3 regions of the Cytobacillus sp. BC1816 genome follow, and region 3 is predicted to be linked to each of the others. Evidence: riboswitches for the same ligand, from Rfam matches in the RefSeq annotation. Region 3 holds a riboswitch; each other region holds the start of a gene.
The links. A riboswitch is a leader RNA that binds a small molecule or an ion and turns the genes downstream of it on or off. The one in region 3 is predicted to bind glycine.

Region 1: it holds a riboswitch for glycine, as region 3 does, so the genes downstream of both, purU (formyltetrahydrofolate deformylase) here and ACR42H_RS03200 (trimeric intracellular cation channel family protein) in region 3, are expected to answer to the same signal.
Region 2: it holds a riboswitch for glycine, as region 3 does, so the genes downstream of both, gcvT (glycine cleavage system aminomethyltransferase GcvT) here and ACR42H_RS03200 (trimeric intracellular cation channel family protein) in region 3, are expected to answer to the same signal.

Annotation. Positions count from the first base shown of each region.
Region 1 covers NZ_CP195611.1:419,854-430,310, reverse strand. The annotation lists gene ACR42H_RS02215 (hypothetical protein) at 1-372, opposite strand, end outside; gene ACR42H_RS02210 (twin-arginine translocase TatA/TatE family subunit) at 543-749, opposite strand; gene ACR42H_RS02205 (alkaline phosphatase D family protein) at 765-2,519, opposite strand; gene ACR42H_RS02200 (hypothetical protein) at 2,834-3,154, shown strand; gene ACR42H_RS02195 (FbpB family small basic protein) at 3,700-3,825, opposite strand; gene purU (formyltetrahydrofolate deformylase) at 3,910-4,776, opposite strand; glycine riboswitch at 4,925-5,025, opposite strand; gene ACR42H_RS02185 (MFS transporter) at 5,201-6,388, opposite strand; gene ACR42H_RS02180 (glycosyltransferase) at 6,524-7,162, opposite strand; gene ACR42H_RS02175 (aspartate kinase) at 7,417-8,781, opposite strand; gene ACR42H_RS02170 (SpoIIE family protein phosphatase) at 9,130-10,272, shown strand.
Region 2 covers NZ_CP195611.1:3,985,885-3,996,341, reverse strand. The annotation lists tRNA gene ACR42H_RS20370 (tRNA-Gln) at 1-63, opposite strand, end outside; gene comGA (competence type IV pilus ATPase ComGA) at 211-1,281, shown strand; gene comGB (competence type IV pilus assembly protein ComGB) at 1,268-2,299, shown strand; gene comGC (competence type IV pilus major pilin ComGC) at 2,299-2,622, shown strand; gene comGD (competence type IV pilus minor pilin ComGD) at 2,619-3,059, shown strand; gene ACR42H_RS20345 (phosphatase) at 3,043-3,375, shown strand; gene comGF (competence type IV pilus minor pilin ComGF) at 3,323-3,802, shown strand; gene comGG (competence type IV pilus minor pilin ComGG) at 3,792-4,175, shown strand; gene ACR42H_RS20330 (shikimate kinase) at 4,188-4,685, shown strand; gene ACR42H_RS20325 (YqzE family protein) at 4,764-4,949, shown strand; gene ACR42H_RS20320 (YqhG family protein) at 4,996-5,790, opposite strand; gene ACR42H_RS20315 (DEAD/DEAH box helicase) at 5,768-7,456, opposite strand; glycine riboswitch at 7,637-7,725, shown strand; gene gcvT (glycine cleavage system aminomethyltransferase GcvT) at 8,041-9,144, shown strand; gene gcvPA (aminomethyl-transferring glycine dehydrogenase subunit GcvPA) at 9,161-10,457, shown strand, end outside.
Region 3 covers NZ_CP195611.1:578,461-588,917, forward strand. The annotation lists gene ACR42H_RS03160 (MFS transporter) at 1-350, shown strand, start outside; partial or broken gene ACR42H_RS03165 (DapH/DapD/GlmU-related protein) at 384-778, shown strand; gene ACR42H_RS03170 (LysR family transcriptional regulator) at 866-1,777, opposite strand; gene ACR42H_RS03175 (LysE family transporter) at 1,900-2,478, shown strand; gene ACR42H_RS03180 (hypothetical protein) at 2,543-2,680, shown strand; gene ACR42H_RS03185 (hypothetical protein) at 2,702-2,860, shown strand; gene ACR42H_RS03190 (YkvI family membrane protein) at 3,133-4,233, shown strand; gene ACR42H_RS03195 (amidohydrolase) at 4,455-5,660, shown strand; gene ACR42H_RS03200 (trimeric intracellular cation channel family protein) at 5,702-6,304, opposite strand; glycine riboswitch at 6,409-6,502, opposite strand; gene blaI (penicillinase repressor BlaI) at 6,734-7,120, opposite strand; gene ACR42H_RS03210 (BlaR1 family beta-lactam sensor/signal transducer) at 7,155-8,936, opposite strand; gene bla (class A beta-lactamase) at 9,213-10,109, shown strand; gene ACR42H_RS03220 (glycerophosphodiester phosphodiesterase) at 10,320-10,457, shown strand, end outside.

The DNA.
Region 1 (10,457 bases), 160 kb from region 3:
CCAAGTTAGAATCATTGCAATCGTATTGGTTAAATGAAATTCAGGCGCAAATAATGTTCCATTCGTCGCCTGTATTATTAATGCCACGGCTGTACCATACTTAAGGATATGCCTGCTGTATTTGCGGAATCCCGAGAGCCAGTCATCCAGCTTTTTAACCTTGCCCCATTGCGCTGTCCTTGGGATAATCAATGTCAGCATCGCAAGTACAATAGCAGCTGTCAGTGCCAGTCCCATAAATAATGGTGATAATATATTTTCAATCGTTTCTTTTTGAGGCGTCACATTCGTGAACCATTTCACATGTGCGTTTGCAAAAAAAGGCGTCATGACCAACCCTGCTATTAATGAAAACTGGAATATTTTTTTCATGATGATCGGGCCTCCCTGATGGCATTTTAGATAAACAATATAAGTACAGTATTAATATATAATACCTTTCATTCCAGTGGATTATTCAAAAATGAACAATATGTGAAATCTTTCACATATTGTTCCCAATAAAAATACAGGCTCATTCGCTTCGCCTGTATTTTTATTCCCTACTTTTCTTTTTTTAGAGCTGAAAGTACCGGCTTTTTCTCTTCATTCTTTCCCACATCAGAAACTAAATCCTTTGCCGCGCTTTTAAACTCCGTTAAGGTCCGCCCAAATGCCCTCCCGATTTCGGGAAGCTTGGATGGCCCAAATATGATTAAGGCAATGACAAGAACCAGAATTAAGCCTGGAATGCCAATGTTGGATATCATCTTCTCACCGTCCCATTAATGTAATACCTTTTCTCGCTTTTTCTTAAGCTGCTTTTCATGCGCCCTTGAGTGAGCTTGATGGCGATCTTCTTCCACCTCAGAAGAGATTCCAGCTCCCTGAGGTACAGCAGATGCCGATACCTGCTTCAAGCCAGCCTGATCTTTTTCAAAAACAAATGATGCTCTTGTTGAAATATCAGCTCCAGGCTCTGTTACGAAAGGAAGAACCCGATAATCTGCACGCCATTGCTCTGGTGTTACCCGGCAGCGGACATAGCCTCTATAATTATTAAAGAACTTAATATGCGGATTTTCTGCAAGCGTCTTTTCCGTATCCGCTCTCACATCTGATCCGTTTCCTCCTGATGTGATAGAGGTTCCGACAAATTCGGCCCCAATTAGCTTTGCATTTGGATCATTATAGTCTGTTAGAATATTGGAAGCCCAGCTTGCATGAACATCCCCAGTCAGAACAATCAGGTTTCCGATATTGTTTGAAACAGCAAAATCAGCCAAACGCTTTCGGGCAGCAGGGTAACCATCCCATGCATCCATGCTGAACCTCGGCGAAGCAATTGTCCCGAAATTTCTCTGGGCAAAGAACACCTGCTGTGCAAGTACATTCCAATGCGCATTGGAGCTGGCTAGATTGCCTTCCACCCACTGTTCCTGTTGATTGCCAAGAAGAGTGCGGTTCGGATCAAGCGACTCCGGTGTATGAGGCTTGCTGCCATCCCCATTTGCCTGGTCATCCCGATATTGCCGGGAATCAAGCACAAGGAATGACGCTAGGCTGCCATAGCTGAAATCCCTATACAGCTGCATACCATCACCATTTGGCATGGAAGATAATCGGAGCGGCATGTGCTCATAGTAAGCCTGATAAGCAGCAGCACGGCGTTTAATGAACTCTTCAGCTGACTGGCCTTTCTCTGGAATCCCTGCTGCATAGTTATTTTCCACTTCATGATCATCCCATGTTACTACCCAAGGGAAAGCGGCATGCGCTTCTCTCAGATGCGGATCCGTTTTGTACTGGGCATAGCGATTCCGATAATCTTCGATAGAGATAATTTCCGGCCCGTTATGATGGCGGACGTTTCCTGTTGGTGAAATATATTCATTTGGTCCATATTCATATATGTAGTCGCCAAGGTGAATAACAAAATCCAGATTTTCCTTTGCCATATGCTGATAGGCTGTAAAAAATCCATGTTCATACTGCTGGCATGAAGCAAATGCAAATGATAGCCCTGAAACTTTGGCACCCGCAGCCGGAAGCGTCTTTGTTTTGCCGATTGGGCTTAATTCATTGCCGCTTTTAAAACGATAATAATAGACAGTGTCCGGCATTAAGCCTTCTGCCTCCACATGCACGGAATGCGCCAAATCCGGCACTGCCATTTCTGTCCCGCGCTTAACAACTGTGCGGAAGTATTCATCTGCAGCAAGCTCCCATTTGACTGGCACCGCATGATGAGGCATCCCGCCTCCATTAAGCGGATCTGGTGCAAGCCTTGTCCATAAAACCACACTGTCCGAAAGCGGATCTCCTGATGCCACACCGAGGGTAAAAGGATATTTGCTGAACTTAGGAGCAGCATCAACTGTTAGATTACCTGCCCCTAATGACTGCGCCAAAGCCAGTGCAAGCGAAAAACCGGCTATTTTTCCTGCACCAGATAGAAAGCTCCGGCGGTCAATATCCCTCTTCAAGTTCTCTTCATTAAACTTCCTGATTAAATCATCAATCGATCTCTCATGTCCCATTTTTCTTCACCTCTTAACTCAATCTGGATTCACAGTTGATTATAAGAGGCTATTTTTAAAGCAATATGAAGATATGTAAAGGAGAATGACAATACCTCTGCCTATTTCATCAGGACTTTGTAAGGATTTGGTTGTTCATTCAACCTATAATCCAGACTTGCAGCCAAAATGCCTTTGTGCCCCTGTATCATTTGTCCCAGCTATTTTTACAATATATACATAGAAGATTAACGAATCCTGTCAAAATCTTTTAGTTTACTAATCTATAAATAGTGTTTATGATGATAGTTATAATCTTGAAAAGGGGTGAGGGAATGAAAAAAATGAAGTTACTGCCACTTTTAATGCTGTCTGTATTTTTATCCTTCCTCATCACCCAATACCCTGGTGTCCATTTTAATGATATTCCTATGGACCAAAGCAAAGCAGTAACGGTTTCGGATTTTAACGAGAGCTTTCTATTAAAAGATGACCCTAAAAAATATATCTTCACACAGGGTTTGCTTTCTTTAGCCATCACAAACCTAACCATTATTCTTTTTGTATACAGTGCCCTGCACATCATCGCCCGCAGAAAAAAGATATTTTATACCCCCATCTTCTACGAGGCGAATTATGTAATCCACACTCCTTAATTGTCCAACAAAACAATTAAAGGAGGAAACGAATAATGTGGATTCGATTCTTAATGATTGGCTTATTTTCATTAACAGCTTCCAGTCTGTTCTTTTATCAGGGAATGGAAATGTATCATGCTTTCACAGATTTCTTTAGACAAAAATAAGAAGTTGGCGCCCAGGGACTCCCTGGGCGTTTTTAATTCTTTCGATCAAGAAGGATTAGTTTCCTTCGTCCCCTTTTCCTCTTCTTCCGGGCACACTATTTCATCCTTATTGGTTCCCTTCAATCCTCTTGCCTCCCCTCAAAGGCACTATTCATCCCTATTAGTTCCCTTCACTCCCCCTTGCCTCTTCTCAATGGCACTATTCATCCTTATTAGTTCCCTACACATCTTCTTGCCTCTCCTCCAATGCCCTTCATCCTCATTAGCTCCCTTCGTTCATTTCCTGCTTTTCCCGCAGGCATTTATCCTTAATACGTCTCGCGCCATTTTCACTTTTTAACTCAGCTTCATAAAAAAACACCCGGCCTGTTTTATTCCCAGGCCGGGTGTACATTCTTACTGTGCTTTTGCATATTTATCGTCTATTTTCTTTTCGATTTTTTCAAGCTCCTGGCTATCTTTTAAAAGTTCTTCTTTATTTGCCTTAATCATTTCAAGCATTGATAATTTCTTCTTTTTCATTTCTGTTCACCTTCTCTCATGATGTCTGTAATCTCCTTGATGCTGGATCTATTTTTTTGACAGAGTATGGTGTCTGTCTGTCACCTAAAAAACAATCGTCTTATTTCCATGCACAATGACTTTGTTTTCCACATGCCAGGCGACTGCCTGGGCGAGGACCTGTCTTTCCACATGTCGTCCTGCAATTTTGAGATCCTGTGCAGTGTGGCGGTGATTAACCCGCTGGACATCCTGCTCAATGATCGGGCCTTCATCCAAATCATTCGTTACATAATGAGCTGTTGCCCCAATCAGCTTGACTCCGCGGTTAAACGCCCGTGCATAAGGATTGGCTCCCACGAAGGCTGGCAGAAAGCTATGATGGATATTGATAATCCTGTTTGGAAATTTGGATATAAAGCTGGGCGAAAGGATCTGCATATATCTTGCGAGTACAATGAAATCCACTTTTCCATCCAGCAGCTCCACAGACTTTTGCTCAGCTTCAGCTTTAGTGTCAGGCGTAATCGGAACATGATGATAAGGTATTCCGAAACCTTCCACCACTTCCCTCATGTCGGGATGATTGCTGATCACCAGGGGAATATCCACTTCAAGCTCCTTCGATTTCCAGCGCCATAACAGCTCCAGCAGACAGTGATCCATCTTAGAGACAAAAATGGCCATCCGCTTGCGCTCGCCTTTGCCGCTCAGCTTCCACTCCATTGAGTATTCCCTGGCCATTTCAGGCAGATCCTCTTTCAGTTTTGAAAAGGACTCATCAAAATGGTTCATATCGAATTCAATCCGCATAAAGAAGATGCCTGCCAGAGGATCGGTTGTATGCTGGTCAAAATGGACAATATTTGCCTTATGCTCCAGCAGGAAATTGGAGACTGTGGAGATTATGCCTGGCCTCTCAGGACAGGATATCAGCAATGTCGCCCTGTTTGCATTGATATTTGTATTCATATAGATTCCTCCATCTGCATTTCCCGAAGCTGCCATCCATATAAAAAGGACAGAAAAAAGGCGGCTTCTTCATCCCCCTTCTCTGTCCTTTTACCTGAGAGTTTAACCCCTTTGGTGTCGCAGGTTTCCTGCGCGCTCTCCAGAGATGCGTCCGACTGCGGTTCTGTCTACCTGAGAGATTGGCTTCAAGGGTATTTTTGAAGCTTGCTCCTTCGGTGGCTACTGAATGCTCTCTCCCGCAGCCGTCATTCGCTCAATATTTTTGTTATTTTCAGAATAATACATTATTTAGACTATGTCAATCGAACTGCGTTTCTTTCACAAAATTGCCACAATTGTAATTTGACTATTTTTTTTCCATATCATTTGCATAGGATAAAGGGCAAATAAAAAAAACCTGAAGACAATGTCTCCAAGCCTTTTTCTATACAGCCGCTTTCGGTTTCGGCTCCTTTTTTTGCCAGGCAATCGTGATAAACAATGTAACGATCAATAGGGCGAGACCGAGCACAAACGGATAGGTTATCCGTACATCGTAAAGTACGCCGGCAATCGTTGGGCCAAGCACGTTTCCAATGCTCATATAAGCATTATTCATCCCCATCGCAAATCCCTGCTCATTGCCAGCCATTTTTGAGATAAGCGTGGTTAAAACCGGACGCAGAATGGAAGTGGCCAGGAAAATGATCAGCGAAATGACAAAGAAAAGTGCATAGCTTCCTGCAAACAGCGATACAAGGAAGCCTGACGCCGCAACAGCCAAAAAGATATTCAATACCTTTCCTTCTCCGAATTTATTAACCACCCGATCGACTACAAATAGCTGAACAATAACACTAATGACCCCCGTTGAAGTCACCATAATGGCAATTTCCTGCGGAGTAGCAGCAAACTCATTATCAAGGTACAGCCCCAGCACTGATTCATACGCCATTAAACCAAAACTCATCACCAATGTGATGACAAGCGGAATAAAATATGGCTTCTTAACAGACATTGCCAGCTTCTTGACCATTGGTTCCTCGTCAGGCATTTCTCCCGGCACCGTCTGCAATGTGCTGCTTTCTTCGAGGAGCACAATTGAAAAAATAACTGCCACTAGAGATACAAGCGCTGAAATCAGAAAAGGCATTTTCAATCCGAAGTCTGCCAAAAATCCGCCAATTCCAGGTCCAACCACAATTCCAAGTGACATCGCAGCTGAGACAAGGCCATTCCCTTTTGCACGCTGCTCCATAGTTGTAATATCCGCAATGTAAGCAAAAATAGCTGGAATCAGCAATGCTGCTCCAATGCCTCCGATTACGCGTGAAAAATAAAGCAGCCAAATGGAATCCACTGCATAAAAGACAAGCATGGATAATGTCAAACCAGCTAATCCGTAAATAATCATCTTTCTTCGGCCGTATTGGTCTGCCCATTTCCCTGCAATGGGTGAAAAAATCAGCTGGGCACCCGCAAAAATGGCAATCATCAAGCCAGCTGCCGTTCCACCCTGATTAATGGATTCCAAATAAGCCGGCAAAATCGGAATAATAATCCCAAAGCTTCCGATCGCAATAAACATATTGATCATTAAAATGACCATCTTTTTCTTTTGATCCCCAGACATAGCGGATACCCCTCCTTCTATATGTGAAAAATTTACATTAATTTATTTGGCACGCTAAATAGCTTATAATGAGACAGGCTGCTTTGTCAAAGGAAAAATAAGAGAAGCTCCAGCATATGCTGAAGCCTCTTGTATTCACCCTTTGAATTTGTCCGGGAATTGCTTCACAACTGCTTTTGAAATGGCATCTGCCATTATGATAATATGCGACAATCCATCATCAATTGAAACAATTCTTGCATCCCAATCCTTAACCAGGCTCGCTGTTAAATCATCTGTCACCAATTCGAGGTGCGTGTATAGCAATTTTTTTACATCTTCATTTTGCAAATTAGGATTGGCTCCGCTTAGAAAAGCAGCAATCTCATCTGCATTGCGATGCCATTTTTTGTTCAGCTGATTCACTTTGGCGCCTTGCCCGCTTTTGGCAGCTTCAACAATATCTCCGGCAATAACAATATGCTCCTTAAGCAGCTCTGTAAGCTTATTTCCTGCAGCATCTCCATAATAAGGCTTTATTGAATTCCCGATTTCCTCCTGATTTTTCAAAAGCCTTGCCAGAACCTGCTTCTGATCCTCCGCACCGGCTGTTGTGGCACTTGTAATATAATTGCTTGTCCATAATACATGGTTCATCCATAACCTGCGGAATTCATTTTCAAACTTAACCTCTGATTGTGTGATACACGGTTTCTGTGCAGCTGCATTGCCTGGAGCTGCCAGCGTATTCAGCGGCAGCAGCAGCATTATTCCCAATATCAGTAATTTCTTCATATCCTTTTCTCCTTCCAGATTGAAAAAGTTTCCTTCTTATTTTGATTATCTTAAGAGTTTTCATTCCAAAAAAATAAAGCTCGAGGCTAATGCCCCAAGCTTTTTCAATCAAACGTTTGATTTATTTGCCATAGCTTGCTGAATAGGAATTTTATTGCACTAATTTGCATATAGGCATATTTTACTTTCAGGTAAGTCATTATACTTTCGTATAAATAACCCCTCGGATAAACAAAATTACTATTGTACAGTTATCACACCACTGCTGCCGCAGCAAAGAACTCATTGTAAAGCGCCTGTACCGCGCGTTTTTCATCCACTGCCTGTACGCCAAACATCATGCTCACTTCAGATGAGCCCTGATTGATCATTTCCATATTTACTTTCGCTTTAGCGAGGGCCTTGGATGCCCGGGCCATTGTTCCGATGTTTTGGCGCATCCCCTCACCAACCACCATGATAAGCGACAGGCTATGCTGGATTTTCACCTCATCCGCGTGAAGTTCATGTTGAATGCGGCTCAGAATTTCTTCCTCCACACCATTAGTAAATTGGTTTTCCCGAAGAATAATGGAGATATCATCAATTCCTGAAGGTGTATGCTCATAGCTGAGTCCATACTCTTCCAAAATGGTCAGCAGCTTCCTCCCGAAGCCGACTTCCCTGTTCATTAAGTATTTGCCGACGTATATGCTGCAGAATCCCTGATCACTGGCAATCCCGATCACAGGTCCGTTTGTGTTATCGCGCTCGTTCACAACCCTCGTGCCAGGAGCAGATGGATTATTCGTATTTTTAATCTGCACAGGAATTCCAGCCCTGAATGCCGGCACTAGCGCTTCATCATGCAGGACAGTAAAACCTGCATAGGAAAGCTCCCGCATTTCGCGGTATGTCAGTTCTTTGATTTCTTTAGGACTTTCCACAATAAATGGATTTACCGAATAAACAGCATCCACATCTGTAAAATTTTCATACAAGTCCGCTTTGGCTGCTCCAGCCAAAATGGAACCTGTCACATCCGATCCGCTCCTTGAAAATGTGAAAACCTGCCCATCCCTGCTATACCCAAAGAAACCTGGAAAAATGATAATCCCGTCCTGTTCCCTTAGGGAATATAGATTCTCATATGCCTCGGGAAGAACCTGTGCATTTCCAGGCTCCGGGCTTACAAGCAATCCCGCTTCTTTCGGGTTCACATACCTTGCTTGCACTCCCTGCTGCTGAAAATAAGCTGCAACAAGCTTAGCGTTATTATCCTCTCCGCTCGCTTTGATTAGATCCATAAAAACTTCAGGATGATCTGTATCGCTGGAGAGCCTTGTAAAAAGATCCTCCCTAATCATATCTTTAATGTCCAGACCCAGCTCTAATTCATCAGCGATTTGGCTATATCGATCCAATACAGCTTCAGCCAAGTCATCTGCTGCTTCTCCCAGAATCCGTTTCTCTGCACATGCAATTAATAAATCAGTAACCTTATTATCTGCTGAAAATCGCTTTCCAGGAGCCGAGACGACTATTATCTTCCGCTCTGGATCAGCATTTACAATATTGAAAACCTTTTCGATTTGCTTTCCGGATGCTAAAGAAGATCCTCCGAACTTCACGACTTTCATCCTGACATCTCCTAATCTCTGAAAATTTAATCTTTATTTTACTCTTATCCGAATAGAAATCAAGAGAAATTCTATCCTGAAAATACATATGTTCACCATAAAAACACACAAAAATATATAAATATATTAAATATGATTAACTTGTGTGATTATATCGCTTTATAATATTATTTAAGAATAATAAAAGAAAACGCTTACAATAAACATTTTATTTTATCCCGTTCTGCCGAATTGCCCAAAGCAAAAAAACTATTAATCTTATGGTTTTTCCCTTTCCAAAACGGGGTATATGTTAAGGATATTTATATAAAGATTTAAATCGTAAAAACACGGGAAGGGAAAAAGTCTATGGGAATCCTAGTTGTGGACGATAATCAAGCCAATTTGTTTGTCATTCAGCATATATTAAAACGCGCCGGGTATAAAGACCATTTAACGTTTTCTTCTGCAAAGGATATGTTTCAGCATCTTCAGGGATATTCACCTTTCTCAGCTGATATAAAAGCAGACATTATCTTAATGGATATTATGATGCCGGAGATGGATGGAATTGAAGCATGCCGGCGGCTTCAGCAGATTCCACATTTAAAGGATATACCGGTGATTTTTGTAACTGCATTGGAAGATTCAAATAAGGTAGCAGAAGCTCTTGATGCGGGCGGAACTGATTATGTTATGAAGCCCATAAATAAAACGGAACTGCTTGCCCGGATTCGTGCTGCATTAAGACTTAAGTATGAAAAGGACTGGCATAAGGAGCAGGAAAATAAAATCAAGAATGAATTGGATTTATCCATGCAGGTGCAGACCAGCATGCTGAGCGAGCCGATTTATCATAAGCACACACTGTTAAAAGCTTCCTACCTCCCAGCCAACAAACTTGCAGGGGACATGTATTACTGGTACCAAATCGATGAACATCGCTTTGCTGCCATCCAGCTGGACATGATGGGCCACGGAATTTCAGCATCCCTTGTATGCATGTTTATCTCTTCTGTTCTAAGGGATGCCATCAGAACATGCAGCGATCCTGAATACGTCATGAAGGAACTAAATCGGTGGATGAATTCCCTTAATCAGCGCAATCAGCGGATTCCATATTATTTTACAGCCATTTACCTCGTCCTTAATAAAAAAGACAAAACCGTCGAGTATGTAAATGCCGGGCATCCAACCGGATACGCACTAACAGATAAGAAGGAAATGGTCAGCTTACCCAGCAATATGTGTGCAGTAGGCTTTTTTGAAGATATTACGATTCAAAAAGAAACAATTCCCTATATAGACTCCATCCAGCTGCTCCTGTTTACGGACGGAGTGGAAGAAGCAGTGGAGCAGAATAATCTTAACCCTTGTGAATACCTTCAGCGCTTCGCATCCTTCCATTGGAATGCAGCCAGAACTGCAGAACCAATCGATATGATTCTGACTAAACAGCAGCAGGCAAGCGCTGATGATGATATGTGTGTTGTTCTGGTTCAGGCAGATTAGGGTGTATACATAATATTTTTGCAAAAAAAACAGAGTACAGTCCCTCAAATAGGGTCCGCACTCTGTTTTTATATAAAGATAAAAATGTGATTATTTTTGAACCTTAAATATTGTTTAGCTCCATAAGGAACGCTTCGGCAGCTTTTGGGATGATGCGGATCATGCTGACGTTGCCACAGGACGTG
Region 2 (10,457 bases), 1.9 Mb from region 3:
CAGGATTCGAACCTGCGCATGACGGAGTCAAAGTCCGGTGCCTTACCGCTTGGCTATAGCCCATCAATTCATTTGGTACACTTTTATTATGAAAAGAAAAGAATTATTTATTCACAAATTCGTCAAAAAGATTTGCCGGAATATGGAGGTTATACTCGGGATTAGTCGAATTATTATCTATAACAATTAATAAAGGTGGTGCATAATTAGTTGAGTATAATTGAAAGAATGGCAGAACGAATTATCAAAGACGCCGTCAGGAGCCATGCTTCCGACATCCACATTATTCCCCGAAGAAAAGACACTCTAATTCAGCTGAGGTTCGGCAGCCAATTGACTCCCAGGCTTTATCTTCCCAAAGAAGAGTGCGACAGACTGATTTCTCATTTTAAATTTACCGCTTCGATGGACATTGGTGAAAAAAGACGGCCGCAAAGCGGTGCTTATTCCCTTGAAGTGGATGGACAAATGATTGGACTGCGGTTTTCAACCCTTCCATCAAGCCACAGCGAAAGCCTCGTTATCAGAATTCTGCCCCAGCAAGAACAGATTCCTTTTTTTCAAATCAGCCTTTTTCCAGACATGACAAGAAAAATGCTAGCATTACTGAAACATGCTCATGGATTAATTATTTTCACAGGCCCAACCGGAAGCGGAAAAACCACCACATTGTATTCTCTGCTGAATGAAACCTCTCATATGTTCCATCGCAATGTGATCACCCTGGAAGATCCGATTGAAAAAGAAAATGACTTGGTCCTTCAAGTTCAAGTTAATGAAAAAGCAGGCGTATCTTATTCCGCAGGCTTGAAAGCAATCCTTCGCCATGACCCCGATATCATTATGGTGGGTGAAATCAGGGATGCGGAAACTGCGAAGATTGCTGTTAGAGCAGCGCTTACAGGTCACCTTGTCTTAAGCACGATGCATACTCGGGATGCTCAGGGGGCTGTATATCGTTTAGCTGAGTTTGGGGTGAATATGATGGAAATTGAGCAGACACTAGTAGCTGTCACGGCTCAGCGCCTTGTCGAATTGAATTGCCCTTATTGTGAAGGGGAATGTTCTCCATTCTGCTATGGATACGGCAGGTGGAAAAGGGCAAGTGTGTTTGAACTTCTTGCAGGAAGAGCGCTTAATGCCTCCATCAAGAAGGCGAGAGGTGAAGGAAGTCTTGTTAAGTATCGCACACTTAAAGAGGTAATAACTAAAGGGATTGCTCTGGGATATATAAAGGACACTGAGTACAGCAGGTGGGTGCAAGACAATGCAGAAATATAAATGGACCATTCAAGAACAGGGCTTGTTTCTGAAAAATACTGGTGAACTGCTGTCCAGAGGGTACCCCTTATCTGAGGCACTGGAATCACTGATGCATCAGCTGCCGCCAAAACGAAAACATGAAATCAGCCAGTGCCTCTCTCAATTGAAAGAAGGATTTCCATTTTATCAAATCCTTGCAAACATGAACTTTAATAATAATCTGATCGGCTATGTATTTTTTGCTGAACAGCATGGCGGCCTTGCTTCAGCATTTCTTGAAGGAAGTGAAATGGTGCTGAGAAAAGGAAAGGACATTGAAAAATTGCAAAAACTGATGGCCTATCCTATTTTTCTGATGTTCATTACCGCATTCCTATTTGTCTTCGTTGATAAAGTCCTGCTTCCCCGTTTCTCCTCCTTATTCGTTTCCATGCATCTTAAGCCTAATTTCTTCACGAAAGCCGTTTATTTGTTTGGGGACCTTCTCCCATTATTCATTCTGACTGTACTCTTCGGTTTAGTCACTTTGCTTATATACTATTTTTTTAGATTCAGAAAGCTTTCCCCTATCCAGCAAAAGAAGGTCATGGTAAAAATTCCTGCGGGAGGCCATTTTCTTCGCCTTTACTATACCCATTTCTTTGCTGTACAGCTCAGTCACCTCTTAAATGGCGGCCTATCCATATATGAGGCGCTTAGTCTTTTTGAGAAAAATGATAAGCAGCCTTTTTACAGTGCCCTCGGTGAAGCCGTGAAAATCAAACTCCGTGAGGGGAATAAACTTGAGGATATACTAATTAGTTATCCTTTTTTTGAAAGGGAACTGGCCAATATTATCAGACATGGTCAAAAAAATGGGAGGCTGGACCAGGAATTATCTTTTTTCAGCAGGCATTGTTTAAATAAACTGGAGGAAAAGACAGAAAAACTTCTTAAAGTGATTCAGCCTATTTTATATATGTTTATCGGTTTTTTAATAGTCTCAATGTATTTGGCGGTTCTGCTGCCTATGTTTCATCTATTGGAGGGATTTTAATGAAATGGCGCACAGTAAATAATGACAAAGGGTTCACGCTCATTGAAATGATGATTGTTTTATTGGTGATTTCCGTGCTCTTAATCATCACCATTCCGAATGTAACGAAACACAATTCAAAAATAAACAGCAAGGGATGCGATGCGTTTGTTAAAATGGTGCAGGCCCAGGTTCAGGCATATGAAATTGACAATAAAGAGCTTCCTTCAGGTATACAGGATTTAGTGGATTCCGAATACCTCAATGCTGAAACCACGACTTGTCCAAATGGAGATGCCATTAAGATTTCTGCAGAAGGGAAGGTTGAATCTTCAGGGTCATGATAAAGAACAAAGAAGGCTTTACATTAATAGAAACTCTTTTCGTTTTCAGTATTTTCCTTATGATTGCCACGATTACAGCTATTCTTCTTAAACCGCAATTCCTCAATCTTGAAAAGAGAATGTTCTTTTCCCAATTAAAGTCTGACCTGCTTTATGCCCAGAGCTATGCCATCACCCATCAGACAGATGTAGCTATTCAAATTGTTCCCGAGAAGAAAAGGTATTACGCCCAGGCAAAGTTTGCAGCTGATCGTATCATCAGCAGAGAATATCCTGGAATAATTGAGATTAAGGAGGGTACCATGCCATTGTTTTTTCAATATGGACCTGGAGGTATTACAAATAAATTCGGTACTTTCTATGTCAAAGCAGGAAATGACCAATACAAAATTACCTTTTTAATTGGAAGAGGGAGATTTTATGTGGAGAAGGAATGAAGGATTCTTTTTGGCCGAGCTCCTTCTGTCTTTATCAGGGATTCTGCTTGCAGCGGGCATAATGTTTCCTCTTGTTATTAAGGCTATTGAGCACTCTGAAGAGGTAAAACAGGATTACAAAAGCACACAGCTGCTTTATGAGAGTCTTCAGCAGGCCGCCTCGGAAGGGCATTATCCTGAGGGGAAGACTATAATAAAAAATCAAACCGTCTATGAAATATTCCCTATCGAAAACCAAGGATTTATGGAGGTTTGCATAAGATATGAAAACGTACGGGATAGACCGGAAGAAAAGTGTGAAGTATTCCAACAATAAAGGATTTACCATGCTGGAAATGCTGTTTGCGTTTGCAATATTTTTAATGATCTCTTCCTTTTTGCCTGTCAGCATTCATTTCCTCTTTCAGGACTGGAAAATGGAAGCCAGGACGCAAAGGCTTGAGTGGCATGTATTTATCAATCAGCTGAAAAAAGAGATCAGGCTTGCTGATGCTGCAGAAATATCACCAGTTTCCATTGTATTAACGATAGACGGGAAAAATGTGATTTATGAAAAATATGGTTCTAATTTGAGGAGGAGAGTGGATATGAAAGGCCATGAAATTGTCCTGCAGAAACTTGATAGAATAACATTCAGTTCCATTAAAAGCGGAGTTGAAATAAATGTATCGGATAGTTTTGATCAGGAGCATTCGGCCCGTCTATATTACCTTATGAATATGGAGGATATTGATGTACCGTAATCAGGATGGATTTTCTTATCCACTTACTTTAACAATCATTCTGGCTGCACTCTTTCTCCTTACGATTCAATTAGATCATTTTATTTCTGAGAAAAGGATAGTGAATCAGGCGGAAACCGTCATGATGCAGGAGTATTACTTACTGTGTTCCTTAAAAAAAACTGAAAAAATGCTAAGCGAAAATATAGACCCGGATGAGTCAGGGATTTTTTCGTTTAAAAATGGATCTGTTTCATATGAAGTCTCACCAGTGGCAACAAGCTTAATTCAAATTACCTTCAAAACGAAAATTGGGTCTGATAAGGAAATTTTCGGATATGCTTACTATGACACGGATCTGCAAAAAATGATAAAATGGATTGAAAAAAACTAAGTGGGGATAAAGATGAAGCCAATTTACTTAATCGGATTCATGGGTGCCGGCAAAACAACAATTGGAAAAGAGCTTGCATCCTGCTTAAACCAAGAAGTAATCGATACAGATGAAGAAATAGTTATGCGGGAGAAGAAAAATATTAATGATATTTTTGAAGAGCATGGAGAGGAATACTTCAGAAACCTTGAAACTCTTATATTAGATGAATTTGATAATAGAGCGGGAATTGTTACTACTGGCGGGGGAATTGTAGTTAAACCTGAAAACAGAAAAAAGCTGAATGAAAAAGGAATCGTTTTCTTCCTTTATGCATCGCCGGAAGAAATATTTAAGCGGATTGAAAACGATCATTCCAGACCCCTGCTGAAAGGCGATAAAAAAAGGCTGATTCAGGAACTTTATGAAAAAAGGATGCCACTATATAAAGAAACCGCTCATGTAGTCATTGATACCACTAATAAAGATAAAGCAGAAATAATTCAGGAAATAACAGATTGTTTAGGGTGAAAACTAGTTGGACATACTTGTAAATGATAAAATGCAAGCTTTAATTGCAATATGTGCAGAAAAAGGCAGGTATGACAAATGAAATCCAACGATTATGTAAAGTATCTTACACAGACAGTAGTAAAATATATAGATCAGCCCAAAGATGAGCGAAAACGGCATAAAATAGAGAAAAAGGACATGAAAGAGCCGTTTTTATTCAGGTGGTTTGGCATGTTTTCATATCTTTTCTATTTGGGCATAAAAAGAAAAAAACATAAATAGATTTCATGCAAAAAACCGGCAATGTCTGCCGGTTTTTTGTGTGATTTCATACTGCGCTGTCTGTCAGATAAAAGAGGCCTCCATTTATTATAGAGATATTAATCTTTGGCTCATATTGCTCTTGAAGGGCTGCTTTCTCGTTTTCATAGCTTTCCCCCTTTTCTTCTGCATCTTCATAAAAATGTTCAAGAAGGCTGAGATCTTTTTGCCAGCGCTTACGGGCTTCTTCGGCCCATAAATGTTCTTCTTGTTCAATTTCGGACTTTATGAAATTAGCTACCCTGAACACACCGCTCCCCGGCATAATGAGCGGAGACAGAGTGAAAGAGTAGTCGGGAATCTTTGGTGTAAGGCTCATGTCAAGCAATCTGTCATGAAAGCTTTCGACCATTTGTCCATTTATTAATTGGAGGCCGATGGATTTAAAGACATCTCTTTTTCGGTCGCATTGATAAGATACGCGGACATTCATTCCCAGCCATGGCCTTAAGGGAACCTGCATGCCTGGTGCCAGCCGGTGGTTTTCATATAATCGTATATAGCCTGCCAGGTTTCGGGCAGAATGAAAAATCTGGTGAAGTCTTGGGGACCCAAAATGAATGACTTCCCCCTTAATATGCGCAGGGGCGAGCTGCTGGTTTGTAATAAGTGTAAGCTGCATTGGGTTAGGAACCCCGCCTGTTTTTTCGAGATAATGCCAGTAAAAGGGGCGATTCATTAATTCCTTATCCAAGTCAATCGTCAGCTGTACGGTCATATAACCCGGGCCTTTATCAATTATTTCGCATCCATTTGCGTGAAAATACCTTTCAAGGAATTTATGAATTTCCTGTTGCTGCATTCAGTCCACCTTCTTTCATATCTTCAGCAAATTGAATCATGCTCGTCAGGTTCTCCATTTTGATTCTCATTTCACCTTCTGAGGCTGATCTTCCGAAAATGTCTACAAGGTGATCGTCAATACTTCCAAATTCAAGTTTTGATAAAATATCATCCAAATCACCTATGACTTTTTCAAAAAGATGTATTTTCTCATATAAAAGCTTCATTACATGTTCTTCGACTGTATCTTTCGTGGCAAAATTATAAATCATGACATCCTTTTCCTGGCCGAGACGATGGATACGTCCTATCCTTTGTTCGAGACGCATTGGATTCCAGGGGAGATCAAAATTAATGATATGATTGCAGAATTGCAGGTTTATCCCTTCTCCTCCTGCTTCTGTTGCTATCAGGACTTGAGCATTCTTTTGGAAAAGCTCCCTCATCCAGTCCTTTTTGCCTCTTTTAAATCCTCCCCTGAACGGCACAGATGTAATCCCGTATTGTTTTAAAAACCACTGAAGATACATTTGTGTTGCTCTGTATTCAGTAAAGATTATGACCTTGTCATTGATGGTTTGTATTAATTCCAGAGCTTTTTGAGCTTTGGAATTTTGCTGGACAGCTTCTACTTTTTTAATAAGGTACTGTATTTGTTCCTGAAAAGCTATTGAGGGCTGTTCCTGCTTTTTTAGCATATTCTGAAGGGTGAAATAGACAGCTTCTCTGCTGCTGCACGCCTCTCTTTGCAGGGTCATCACTGAAAATTGGCTCGAACTGACCCAGTCACCTTCACCCCGCAGCTCTGTTACAGCATCATAAAGCTCGCGCTCAGCCTGCGAAAATTCAATCGGTATTGTTTCCACATGTCTTTTGGTCCATTCAATTCCAGTATCTGCCCTGCGGTTGCGGATCATTACTTTATTTACGAGTTCTTTTAGATGTGCATCATCGTTTAAAGAACGCGAGTCCTTTTTATAATTCTCATAAAAAGCTGATTCATTGCCAAGATGGCCCGGTTTGAGCAAAGACACAAGGTTGAATATCTCACTGATGCGATTCTGAATGGGTGTTGCTGTTAAAAGAAGGCAAAATTTCTTTTTCAGGTTTTGCACAAACTCATAGTTTTTGGTTTTATTATTTTTAAGCTTGTGAGCTTCGTCTATAATGATCAGATCATAATCAAGGCTGTAGATAATGTCCCGATGGGGATTGCGTTTGGCTGTATCAATGGATGATACCACTACGTCGCATTGTTCCCATACATAGCTTTTCCGCTGTGCCACAGCCGGAATGAAAAATTTGCTGTTGAGCTCCATGGCCCATTGTGAAACGAGGGAAGCAGGAACGAGTATAAGGACTTTTTTTACGAGTCCCCTGATCATATATTCCTTTAATATCAGACCAGCTTCAATCGTTTTACCGAGACCGACCTCATCAGCAAGAATCGCTTTGCCGTTCATGCTTTCAACTACCTGCTTGGCTACTTCCAGCTGATGGGGAAGGGGAGTAAGGTTCGGCAGATGCTTTGGAGCCTGCAGGCCTTCAAAATCAGGAATAGTCGTGTGGTTTTCAACCTCAACACCCAGTTTATAAAGCTCCCAATTTCCCCATGGGCCGTCGTCATCAATTCTTTTTAAGAATTCATCCTGCCAGGCAGAATCAAAGCCAATTTGCACTGTCATAAAAACAGCTCCTTTTATCTATATAAAGATATTGCCCAAACCTCGTTAAGGTGGTACGATGTTAATAGCTTTGAAAGTTTTGAAAGTTAACACATTACATTTAGTTAACCGAAATAATGGAATCTTTATTTTTTCTGTTTGGTATAAGTATGACCAACTTGGAAAATTTTATAAATGCGAATGACAACAAGGGGAGAGACTACAATTGTAGCGCCGAAGGAGCAAGCAAAATCTGTGAATCTCTCAGGCAAAAGAACTCTTGTTTGACGCAGCTCTGGAGAGTGCTTTTTAATAAGCCACCCAAGGGGAAAGCCGATTTCGGTAAACTTTCAGGTGCAAGGACAGAGATCTTCTCATATTTGAGGGGATACTCTGTCCTTTTTATGTTCAACAAGAAATTTTTGAACTTCAAGAACTGTCTAGCTCCAGCGCCTACCCCCTCGAGGTCACGAGCCAATCCTCCCAAAAAGGCAAAGAACGCCTTTTCGTGAGGCTTGTCTTGTGCTTGTCGGGGGTAGGCAAGGCGCTTCCGCTTTTCTTATGTTCCTGCAACAAACTTCAAAAGATTTAAGGGGGACGAGTAAATGTCACAGTTAAAACGCACGCCTTTATCCGAGGTGTACAAAGATTACGGAGGAAAAACCATTGACTTTGGGGGCTGGGACCTTCCTGTTCAATTTTCAAGCATTAAAGAAGAACATGAAGCAGTCCGTACAAAAGCCGGACTTTTTGATGTATCCCATATGGGTGAAATCGAAGTAAAGGGGACGGATAGCCTTAAATACCTTCAAAAAATGATGACGAACGATATTTCCAAATTAAAGAACTCAGGTGCTCAATATACAGCCATGTGTTATGAGAATGGCGGAACTGTTGATGATTTACTTGTCTATAAAATAGAGGATGACCATTATTTGCTGGTTGTAAATGCTTCCAATATTGAAAAGGACTTTAACTGGCTACAGGACCATGCTGAAGGGAATGTGGAATTGAAAAACCTTTCTGAAGATATGGCACAGCTTGCGATTCAGGGACCGCTTGCAGAAAAAGTGCTCCAAAAGCTTGCTGGCACGAACCTGTCGGATATCGGATTTTTCAAATTCCAGCAGGATGTAGATCTGAATGGAAAGAAAGCGCTAGTCTCCAGAACAGGATATACAGGAGAAGACGGATTTGAAGTTTATTGTGACGCCAAGGATGCAGTCGCGTTATGGAATGAAATCCTTGAAGCAGGCAAAGAAGAAGGCGTTCTCCCATGCGGGCTTGGCGCAAGGGATACTCTTCGCTTTGAAGCCAATCTGGCACTCTATGGCCAGGAGCTCTCACCTGAAATCACACCGCTTGAGGCAGGAATCGGCTTTGCTGTAAAAGTCAATAAAGAAGCTGATTTTATCGGCAAAGAAGTGCTTAAGAATCAAAAAGAAAATGGGGTTCCGCGCAAGCTGGCTGGAATTGAAATGATTGACCGCGGCATTCCGCGCCATGGCTATCCTGTATATAAAGGGGAAGAACTGATCGGGGAAGTGACAACAGGCACTCAATCTCCGACATTAAAAAAGAATATTGGCCTTGTTCTTATCAAGAAAGAGCATGCGGAGCCGGGAACGGAATTGGAAGTGGAAATCCGCGGCAAACGACTGAAGGCTAAGATTGCAGCAACACCTTTTTATAAAAGAGAAAAGAACTAACCGGGGGGAGAAAATGATGAAACATCGCTATTTACCGATGACAGAGTCTGACCAGAAAGCAATGCTTGAAAAAATCGGCGTCAGTTCTGTGGAAGAACTATTCAGTGATATTCCCGAAAGTGTAAGGTTTAAGGGTGAATATAAAATCAAGCCGGCAAAATCAGAGACAGCCTTACTGAAAGAGCTTACTAAAATGGCTCAGAAAAATGCTGATCTTCGTACAAATACATCTTTCCTTGGTGCAGGTGTTTATGATCATTACATGCCAATCATTGTTGATCATGTGCTATCACGTTCAGAGTTTTATACGGCCTATACTCCTTACCAGCCGGAAATCTCCCAGGGAGAGCTTCAGGCAATATTTGAATTCCAGACAATGATCTGTGAGTTAACAGGAATGGATGTTGCCAACTCATCTATGTATGATGGCGGAACAGCCCTTGCTGAAGCAGCCATGCTTAGCGCAGGCAGCACACGCCGCAAGAAAGTTCTTATCTCCAGCGCGGTTCACCCTGAATCTAAAGAAGTAGTCAAGACATACGCAAAGGGCCAATATATTGAAGTGATTGAAATCCCTCATAAAGACGGCATCACAGATCTTGAAGCTCTAAATGGAATGATAGGCGATGATATCGCAGCTGTCATTGTACAGTATCCTAACTTTTTTGGCAGAGTCGAGCCTTTAAAAGAGCTTGAGGAGATTATCCATGCCCATAAATCCATGTTTGTTGTTTCAAGCAACCCGCTTGCACTTGGCGCACTGACACCTCCGGGTAAATTCGGAGCAGACATTGTAGCAGGAGATGCCCAGGTTTTCGGAATTCCTACAGCTTTCGGAGGCCCCCATTGCGGATATTTTGCCGTAACATCCAAGCTAATGAGGAAAGTGCCGGGACGTCTTGTCGGACAAACGGTAGACGATCAGGGGCGCCGCGGATTCGTGCTTACTCTTCAGGCACGTGAACAGCATATCCGACGCGATAAGGCAACCTCAAATATTTGTTCCAATCAGGCTCTAAACGCACTTGCCGCATCTGTAGCGATGACAGCTCTTGGCAAGAAGGGCGTAAAGGAAATGGCTGCTGCCAACATGCAAAAGGCCCATTATGCAAAACAGCAATTTAAGGCTGCCGGCTTTGAAGTTCCATTTGAGGGCTCTTCATTTAATGAATTTGTCATCAAGTTGAATAAGCCTGTTAAAGAAGTAAATCAAAAGCTTCTGGAAAAGGGCATTATTGGCGGCTACGATTTGGGCAGAGATTATTCTGACCTGAAAAATCATATGCTTGTTGCTGTAACGGAATTGAGAACGA
Region 3 (10,457 bases):
CCATCCTTCTTTTCCTGCCATTTTCATCCGCATTCGCGCTTGCAGGCTTTATTTTGATTGGATTAGGATTGGCACCGATTTTTCCATGTATGCTGCACGAAACACCGGCGCGTTTTGGGAAGAAGCATTCTCAGACTATAATGGGCTATCAAATGGCTGTTGCATATACAGGCAGTACCTTTATGCCGCCTGTTCTAGGCTTCATTGCCTCTCATTCAACAATTGGGATTTTTCCGATATATATTGTTCTGCTTGCTGCAGCAATGTTCTTAAGTTCTGAAAAACTGAACCGCCTGCTGAATAAGAAAGAGATTAAAAACTCAGCAGATGCTGCCTCTCACACAAATTAGGTAATTTTCAAAGAAGGCCTTTAAAATTAAAACTCCACTGGAAAAAACGTATATATGGAGCCAATTATCAGATTGGATTATGGCTATAATACGCATGTAGGTGAAAACTTTTTTGCGAACTTCGACTGCACGATTTTAGATGTCTGTGAAGTCCGTTTTGGAGATAATTGCATGCTTGCACCCGGAGTGCAAATCTATTCGGCAACACACCCGCTTTATCCTGCTGAACGGAATTCAGGCAGAGAATATGCAAAGCCAATTACGATTGGAAACAATGTATGGATTGGCGGAAGTGCCGTAATAAATCCAGGTGTAATAGCAGGAGATAATACTGTGATCGCATCAGGAGCGGTTGTTGTGAAAAATGTGCCGGTAATGTGGTAGCTGGCGGAAATCCAGCTAAAGTAATTAAACAAATAGAGCTTTAAATACTCCTTAGCATCCATAAATAGAAAAGCCATTTCCCATTGTGGATTTGGCTTTTCTTATGTTTCAGTGTAAGGAGGAATCTGACTCTATTTTTTGTTTTTGTTCAAATGTTCTTTGTCCAGTCCATTTACAGATTTTAATACCAGATCTATAAAAGCCTCTACAGCAGGAGATAGCCACTTTTTCTTTTTAATCAGCATATGAGAATAAAAGGGTTCGAACTCCTCCGAATGCGTTAATAGTTTTAACTTTCCGTTCTCTATATCTTCTTTAACAGTGATGTAAGGCAAAGCGCAAAATCCAAGTCCGCTCATGACCATCTTCTTGATTGCTTCTATGCTCCATAGTTCCATGGTCTGAAAGTGCTGGATGCTATGCTTTATAAGATATCTTTCAAACATTGACCGGTAGCTGCAGCCTTCTTCATTTGTGATATAAAAGGGGCTGGCCTGACTGTTTTTATATTCATCAAAATGGTCAGGTCCATTATTCCCGCTCACAAGGACAACTTCTTCTTGATACAAGGGATAGTGAATGCATTTTTCAGGTTTTATTTCGGGATAAACCATGAATGCCGCATCTACCCGTCCGCTCATTAAATCACTTTGGTTTTGTCCGCATGTACCATTGGTTAAGACTAACTTGACATGAGGATATTTTAATGAGAACTCCCTTATGATAGGTCCAAGCCTTGAGATGGTTAAAGACTCTGGTGCAGCCACTTTTAATATTCCGCTCACTTCACGGCTGCTTCGCATTGTTTTAATCTGTTCATGAGCAGAAAGAAGATCCTCAGCTAAAGGGATTAAATCCCTGCCTAAAGGAGTAAGCTGCAGCTTTCTATTGCTATAAGTAAAAATCTCCCCGCCAATCTCCTGTTCAAGTGACTGTATGTGGGCGGTTAGGGTCGATTGGGTATACCCTAACTTCGCAGCAGCTCCTGTATAACTGCCTATTTCTGCAATGGACTGAAAGGTTATTAGATGTCTGATTTCCATGCCGTCTCTCCTTTTGTATCGAAAAAAATGATAATGATATTTTTAATTTCAATTTTATTTATAAATAAAGTCATCATACAATAAAAACTGTTAAAGCGTAAATGAGTAAAGAAGGTGAGTTTATGAGTATAGTAGCGTTTCTATCGTATGTAATCATTACATCCATTACGCCTGGTCCAAGCAATATCTTAATCATGAATGAAGCGAGGAGATTTGGCTTCGCAGGGTCGTGGAGGTTCACGGCGGGTATCCTGGCAGGGTTTGCTGTACTTGGGATCTTGAGCGGTGTATTCACAGCAGGTCTATATACTTTAATTCCAGTAATAGAGCCTTATTTAAAAACAGCTGGTGCTATATATCTGCTCTGCTTAGCCTGGCAGGTAGGTCTGCCTAAATGGTCCGGGGAGCAAGTTAGAGATGTGAAATCATCCTTTTTATCAGGTTTTATCTTTCAAATCATAAATGTAAAAAGCATTTTGTTCTTTTTAACTGTCATGAGTGGTTTTATACTTCCTTTCTATCATTCTTTTCAATTCATTGTTTTTTATTTAACATTAGCCATTATTCTTGGGTGGTCAGCATTGCTTTTGTGGTCAGGGTTTGGCTCGGTATTTAAAAAGTTTTTCATCCATTATGACAAGTTATTTCGGCTCGTGATGTGTATGATGCTGGTTTATTCCGCGGTTACTATTTTTCTGTGATTCCCAATTTGTTTAAAGCTAGGTGACTGACTGAAAAAAAGCAAACTGTTTTTTTTTACAACAGATGGCTGGTTTGTTAATTCTTCTCTATACGGTGACTTTCTGCAGGAATCAGGCGCTGAAGTTCAGCGATGAGAATAAGCTGGCCCTATGGATTCCGCACGAAACGAATAACATTATTCCTATTAGAGAAAACTGTTAAATAAAACTTTGGAGGAAAGTCATGAGAGATAATAAAGAAAAACTTGAGAATACGCAAAACAACGGTCAAAACGAAGATTTAATTGAGATTAGCAATCCAGACTACGGGCTGGAATCAGTTGCAGATGGCTGCGATTTTGCAGAGGGAGAAAAGAAGCCTCCCCAGTGCGATAGGCTATAGAGTACCAGGATATCATTAAATTAAGGAGTTATAGAAAGTGTTGACCAGAGGCGGTTAACGCTTTTTATTTGCCAGCAAAAGAGGAACTTCAGTTTTTACCTCTTAATAGAAAGAAGTTTCTAACCAGGTTGCGTCAAAATTTTAGTATAAATCTGGAAAATGATTTGGGGAGTTTAACAATTGAATTGTTAGATTTTTTAATATTTTCACAAATCGACTTCGTTCTTAAATTGATATACTAAGCATAGTAGACAACTTCAGGGAGGAACTATATGAAAGACATTTTAAAAATTGGAAGCGCTTTTATTGGTGTAATTGTGGGTGCTGGATTTGCATCGGGGCAGGAAGTTCTTCAGTATTTTACCAGTTTTGGCATTATGGGTATTTTTGCTGCTATTGTTGCAAGCGCTTTATTTGCTTATGTCGGCATGATATTGGTGTGGTTAGGGAGCAGCATGAAAACTTCCTCACATAAGCATGTGATTTATAAGATAAGTGGCCGATATCTAGGGTTCATTATTGATTATATCCTTATTTTTACTTTGTTTGGTGTAGGTGTTGTCATGATAGCAGGTGCAGGGTCAAACTTAAATCAGCAATTTGGATTGCCTGTCATAATTGGGACAAGTGTGATGACGATTCTTGTTCTATTAACGGGAATGTTAAAGGTTGACCGTGTTGTTGCTATCATCGGTGGGATTACCCCATTTCTAATCCTGTTTGTCATCATCACATCTATCTATAGTTTTATAAATGCTGATGGATCATTCCTTGCTTTGAATGATGTAGCCAAGGAAACTCCGACAACTCTGCCAAACTGGTTTATTTCTGCCATCAATTATGTGTCCTTTAACACGGCAGTAGGTGCTTCAATGGCCATTGTGATGGGTGGAGCTGAAAATAAACGTAAAACTGCCGCGTTAGGTGGATTAGTTGGAGGTTTTGGGCTCGGTGTTCTTATTCTGCTTAGCCATCTGGCTATTTTCTCTAAGATTGAAAGTGTTGGCAGTATGGATATGCCAATGCTGGCCATTGTTAATAATATTTCACCTGCATTAGGTACGATCATGTCGGTTGTCCTCTTTGCAATGATCTTCAATACAGCTATAAGCATGTTTTTCTCTTTTGTGGCCCGATTTTCCAAGGTTGATACCGCACATTTTAAAAGGTTATTCGCGGGAACCATGATTGTAGCATTTGCAGCAAGCTTCATAGGTTTTACTGATCTTGTTAGCTACTTCTACCCGCTGATAGGTTATCTTGGATTGGTTCTAATTGCTGTATTATTTTACGCTCCTCTTAGAATGAAAAGTATTGAAAAAGAAGGATACGGAGATGGCGAAGAATATCCTAAAAAAATAGTGAACAGTTAAAAGCCGATAAAACCGAGAATAATGGATAAGGAGAGCGCTGAAGTGCTCTCCTTCTTTTTTAATAAAGACAATGGTGCACACGTTCTAAAATGCCTGGCAGCCTTCTTGTCCCGGTCGTTTTAGAATGTCAGCTGTATACGTATGATATAAATAGTTTCTCAAAAAACTGTTGTGTTTAGTGAGGTTCTATTCTGGTCAAAGTAGGATAGGAGATGATTTTAATGATTGAAGAATTAATGAAAATGCTTGAAGAACGAGAAGAAGAGATGATTAAGATACGCCGTTATTTACATCAGAATCCTGAGCTTTCATTTAAAGAGGAAAAAACGGCAGCCTATATAGCTGATTTTTACAGAGGGAAAGATGTTGATCTTATAACAAATGCAGGGAATGGATATGGCATTGTTGTCACTATTGAAGGCGGAAAGCCGGGAAAGACCGTGGCACTTCGGGCTGATTTTGATGCGCTTCCTATTAAAGAAGAACTGGATGTTCCGTTTAAATCAAAAGAGGAAGGTATCATGCATGCTTGCGGCCATGATGCACATACAGCATACCTTTTGGTTTTGGCTGACTGTTTGATCCTATTAAAAGATAAGATCCATGGAACCGTGAAAATAATCCATCAGCATGCGGAAGAAGAGCCTCCAGGCGGAGCAAAAAGCATCGTTGAGGAAGGATTTCTCGATGATGTCCATGCAATTTTTGGCATACATGTTTTGCCGATCGCCCCTGCTGGAACTGTTGGCTATCACAGCGGATATTCCTTTAATGGCCGCGCTTATTTTAAACTGAGAGTACAGGCAAGCGGCGGACACGGTTCTTCTCCGCATAAGGCCAACGATGCTATTGTTGCAGGAGCTTATTTTGTAACAGCTATCCAAACAGTTGTGAGCCGCAGAGTGGATCCGTTTCATGCCGGTGTAGTGACAATTGGTTCATTTGACGGTAAAGGGAGTTTTAATGTGATCAAGGATCATATCGAAATTGAGGGGGATGTACGCTATTCCAATGATGAAACAAAGGATGTGATGAATAGAGAAATTCACCGCATTGTAAATGGTCTTGAGGAGTTATTTGGGGTAAGCTGTGAGCTAAAGTATGAACCCGACTATCCGCCGCTGTATAATGATCCTGAATTGACAGGGTTTGTCGCAGATACGCTTTCAGCGGCCGGGGATAAAGACATTATCGAGATCAAGGAATTTCCTAAAATGACACCATCGGATGATTTTGCGTATTATTTGGAGAAGGTCCCTGGCTGTTATTTTTATATTGGATGCACGCCAAAGGGAACAGAAGAACCTTACTTCAATCATCACCCTAAATTTGATATAGATGAAGGTTCGTTGTTAGTTGCCGCAAAATCAGTGGGATATGTTGTTTGCAATTATATCAATGTGAAAGAAAACAAAAGCTCACGCTGATGTGAGCTTTTTATGTTTGAAGAAATTCTGCTTGTAACTTCTTATTGTTTTTGAATAGATTTGATAGGCAATCTCCAGCTGTAATGATGCGATATTCCTCGCAGAATTAAAGTAACAGTAAAAAGAATATAAAAATGGTAAGACTTTGATAACCAATCCAGGCCTATGATAAACCCGGCAAAGATGGCCCATAAAAGATATACTTCATCACGTAAAACAATGGGCTTTCGCTGAGCCAGCACATCGCGGATCATACCTCCGCCGGCACCTGTTATGGCAGCTGAGAACGTAACAGCAAATAAGGGTAAATCAATTGATTGTGCATACATAGCTCCCTGAACGGCAAAAGCTGACAAGCCGATTGAGTCAAAAATACTCCATTTCGTCAAAAGCTGAACTGCGCTGCTTGGCAATAGGATGACAATACTGATGGTAATAAGGGCAACGATAAAAAGAGTCGTTTGCTGCCATAATTCTATGATCGGAATGCCGGTCAAAAGGTTCCTAATAGCCCCGCCGCCAAATGCTGTAATTAATCCTAAAACATAGGCGCCCATAATGTCGTATTTTACTTCCAGTGCAACGACTGCCCCACTCATTGCAAATGCAATGGTTCCAATTACGTTCAATACATCCCAAACCATACAATCCCCCTAATCAAGTATCTCTGTCCTTGTACCTTTAGAGGTTTACCTATTCTATATTAGAAGGCCTGCCCCGTGGGTGCGGGATACGTTCTCCAGAGAAGCGTCCGGCTGCAGTCTTCTTACCTGAGAGATTCATCTTTCCTATAGATTTGCCCCTTCGGTGACGTACAATACGTTCTCTCCCGCAGCAGTCATTCGCTAGTATTTGTTTTTATAATTATAAAGTATAGTGCAAAGGCTTGGACAGTCCATTAAGTGTCTAAGTGGACATGAAATCCTTGTGCTATGGCGTGCATCATTCTGCTTGTAGGGATTGGTGGGCCCATTTTATTAAAGCGGAAATGAAGCAGGGGCTGTCGCTGTTTTTGGGTGCGTCAAAGAAGTGGCGCTAAAACCCCTGCAATTAAAGAGGGTCTAGCATGAAGGTTATTCATCCTTCTTTTGTTTCTTTGCCAAAATCGTCCGCAGTTCGTTAATTTCTTCATCAGACAGGGAGTCTTCCTGGATGAATTGGACTAGCATGGATTTCACCGTTCCGCCATAGATTCGCTTGATAAAGGATTGAGCTTCTGCCTGCTGGCATTCATTCTGTGAATATAACGGGAAAAAGGTATAGATTCTCTGGTTTTTATTTACGCCCACTACATTCTTCTGGACAAGCCTGTCCAGAAGAGTTCGGATTGTTTTGGGCTTCCAGTCTGTGCACTCTTGTAAGGATAGAATGACTTCATTAGCTGTTTTGGGTGCGCCGTGCCAAAGGACTGTCATGACTTCCCACTCGGATTCTGAAATGCTGGGAATCCTATCAGTCATATTACCGCCCTCCTTCTTTAATGAGATGAACGAATTAATAAATACCTTTTTTCTTCAAAATGGATAATGTAATTTCAGCTGCTTTACTTCCATTGGAGTTATCTTCATTCTGTATATTCGTTGCAAAAAAATATGTGTCCTGCCCTAACTCAACATACCCGATGAACCATCCATTGATGGTTTTTCCATTTACAGTGCCTGTACCTGTTTTTCCTGAAAGGAGGGACCCTTCTTTTCCTTCTAGTTTAATGGAATCTTTCACCGTTTGGATATTCTTTTCTTTAAAACCAAATTCGTTGGCATAAAATTTTTTAAGCAGCTGAACTTGTTCCACTGGAGAAATTTTAAGGGAAGATTCCAGCCAATATTCGTCTATTCCACCAGATAGATCGCGATTCCCGTACCTGATTGTGTCCAGAAAAGTTTGAATCGTACCGGACTGCACTTGCCGGTCTAACGTCTGAAAATACCATGTAACGGAATTTTTCATTGCCGAAGTTAAATCCTGATCCGCATTCCAGGAATCAATAGGATATTTAAGTCCGTTCCATTTGGCCAAGGAGTTTTCATCCGTTATGATGCCTGACTCTAAACCAAGAAGCGCACTATAAACTTTATAAGTAGAATTTGGTGAAACCCTTAATGTGCTTTGTTTTTTATTATGAATAAGATAGTGGTCTGCTTCTTTATCATACAATACAAAGCTTCCATCATATCCTGCAAAATAATTACCTAAATCCTCATAAATAATGTTATCATCCTTAAATTTATAGCTGCTATTTTCATGAGCCATTACAGAGATAAATGGAGCCTGGCCTGCAATAAATATCCCCGCAAAAATGAGTATAGCCGCACTTTTCCATCTCAGCAGTTTTGATTCCGACTTAAAACAGGCAATTTTTTCGATTCTCCTTTTGATCTGTTTCTTTGACCCGTTTAAATGGTCTGCCAAATCGACTGTCACTGCCCTTGAGGCTTTATGGGCAAAATGAATAATGCTGTTTCCATACTCCATAAAATCCTGCTCATCCAAAGAATTTAAAACCGCCGCATCACAGGCAATTTCCCGATCCAGCCTCATTCTCTTAAAAGCTAGCCAAACTAGAGGATTAAACCAATATAGTATTTGAAAAATCACGATTAAATAATTGACTGCAGCATCTTTATTTTTATAGTGGTTCAGTTCATGCAAAAAGATATATTCTATATCCTTTTCAGAAAGCCACTTGTCAAAATGGCGGGGAAGCACCACATAAGTCTTAAAAAATCCAAACGTCATTGGGGTTTTAACGAGAGAGGACTCTCCAACAATAATACTTCTGGAAATCTTCAGTTTGTGTTTGCAGTGTTCGAATAATGATAAAAGCCTGCTATTTCTCAGGCTGTTTGTATGTTTCTTTATTTTACTGATTTTAAGCCTTGCGATCAGCGTAAATACAGCTAAAACAGCCACCACCGAAATCCAGATATAGAATAGAACATGATTTAATAATGTTAAGTCGTAGCGTTCCACCGAAACGGCTATGTCTTCCATCCAATTATTTTGCCTTAAAGGACTCTCCGCAGCTGGTGCAGTTTGAGGTTGGACGCTGCTCTTGATATTCCAAAAGGAAAATGAATCGGAAAAAGTCATGAGTTGTATTGGAATAAGAGGCAGTGGTAAAGCAAGCAATAATAGAAACCAAAGATTATAGTGGGCTTGTGCTGTTAAATGTTTTTTTAAAATGTTTTTTAACAGAAGAATGACTCCGATTGTAAAAGAAGACACCAGCAGACATTCCAAAAAAACAGGTAAAGACTGTGAGCTTGTGATCATCCTCAGACCTTCCTCGCAATATTTGACATCTAGTTTTAATCCCTTAGACAAAATGAATACCAACCATTCTAGCATCCTATTTTTACTTTATCAAATCAGGGGGATCTTGTGAAATACCATAATATCAGGGGTTTTTATCAGCGGTTGACAAACGATGACTACAAATGTAGTATTGTATTACACTTGTAGTCTACATGGTGAAATATAAGTTCAAAATTAATAAGAAAAGAGGTAATAAAATTGAGGAAACGATATCAATCTATTACTAGTAGGAATATGTTAAAAGCAGTCCGGTTATTCAGTTTGGTTCTGCTTCTTGCCCTGACTGGATGTGCAAATGGCAATCATCCATCAGAGGCCAGTGCGGCAGAAAACTCCAAAAAAACTTCTGTAAATACCAACCAAAAATTCAAAAAGCTGGAGAAGGAGTTTGACGCACGGCTTGGCGTTTATGCATATGACACAGGAACGAAAAGGACTATTGCTTACAGGTCTAATGAGAGATTTGCTTACGCATCTACATTCAAGCCGTTGGCAGCTGCAATATTGCTGGAGAGAAGATCACTGGAGGAAATGGATGAAATCATTACATACACAAGTGAAGACCTGGTTACATATTCTCCGGTTACAGAAAAGCATGTAAAGACTGGCATGACTTTAAGGGAACTCTGTGAAGCGGCAATCCGGTTTAGCGACAATACCGCAGGCAACTTAATTTTAGAGGAATTAGGTGGCCCCGATGGATTCGAAGCAGCTTTGAAAGAAATGGGGGATACTGTCACAAAGCCTGAGCGCTTCGAGACAGATTTAAATGAGGCAGAGCCAGGGGACGTCCGGGATACAAGTACACCTAAAGCACTAGCAGCAAGTCTTCAAAAAGTTTTGATTGGCGATTTTCTGTCTGAAGAAAAGCGGAACCTTTTAACCGATTGGATGCGGGGGAACGTTACTGGGGATCCATTAATTCGTGCTGGTGTGCCAAGCGGCTGGGAGGTGGCTGATAAGAGCGGTGCTGCAGGTTTTGGCACCCGGAATGACATTGCAATTGTCTGGCCTCCAAACAGGGAGCCGATTATCATGACGATCCTTTCCAGCCGGGATTCAAAGGATGCCAAATACGATAATGCCCTGATTGCAAAGACGGCGGAGATGACAATAAAGGCTTTGGATTAAAACATTTACCAGCGGGGAATTTTCCCCGCTGAAAGGTGTGAAAGGGTAATTTTATTCATTTTCAAATAACCGTTTTGTAAAAAATCGTAAGGAAAATGGCCGATTTTTGTTAACATGATCTTTATTTACCCATAAGAATAATCACACACCATTTCAATATTCCTTATCTAAAATATGTTTGAATACATATTTAGATAGGAGATGGAGAGAATGAACAAAAAACTATTAATTGGTACAGGGGTGGCTTTGTCACTGCTGTTTAGCCCAATCAGCCAGGCGTTCGCAGAAGAACCGACAATAGGAGAAAGGAAACAAGTGGATAATATAGCGCATCGAGGTGCAACAGGG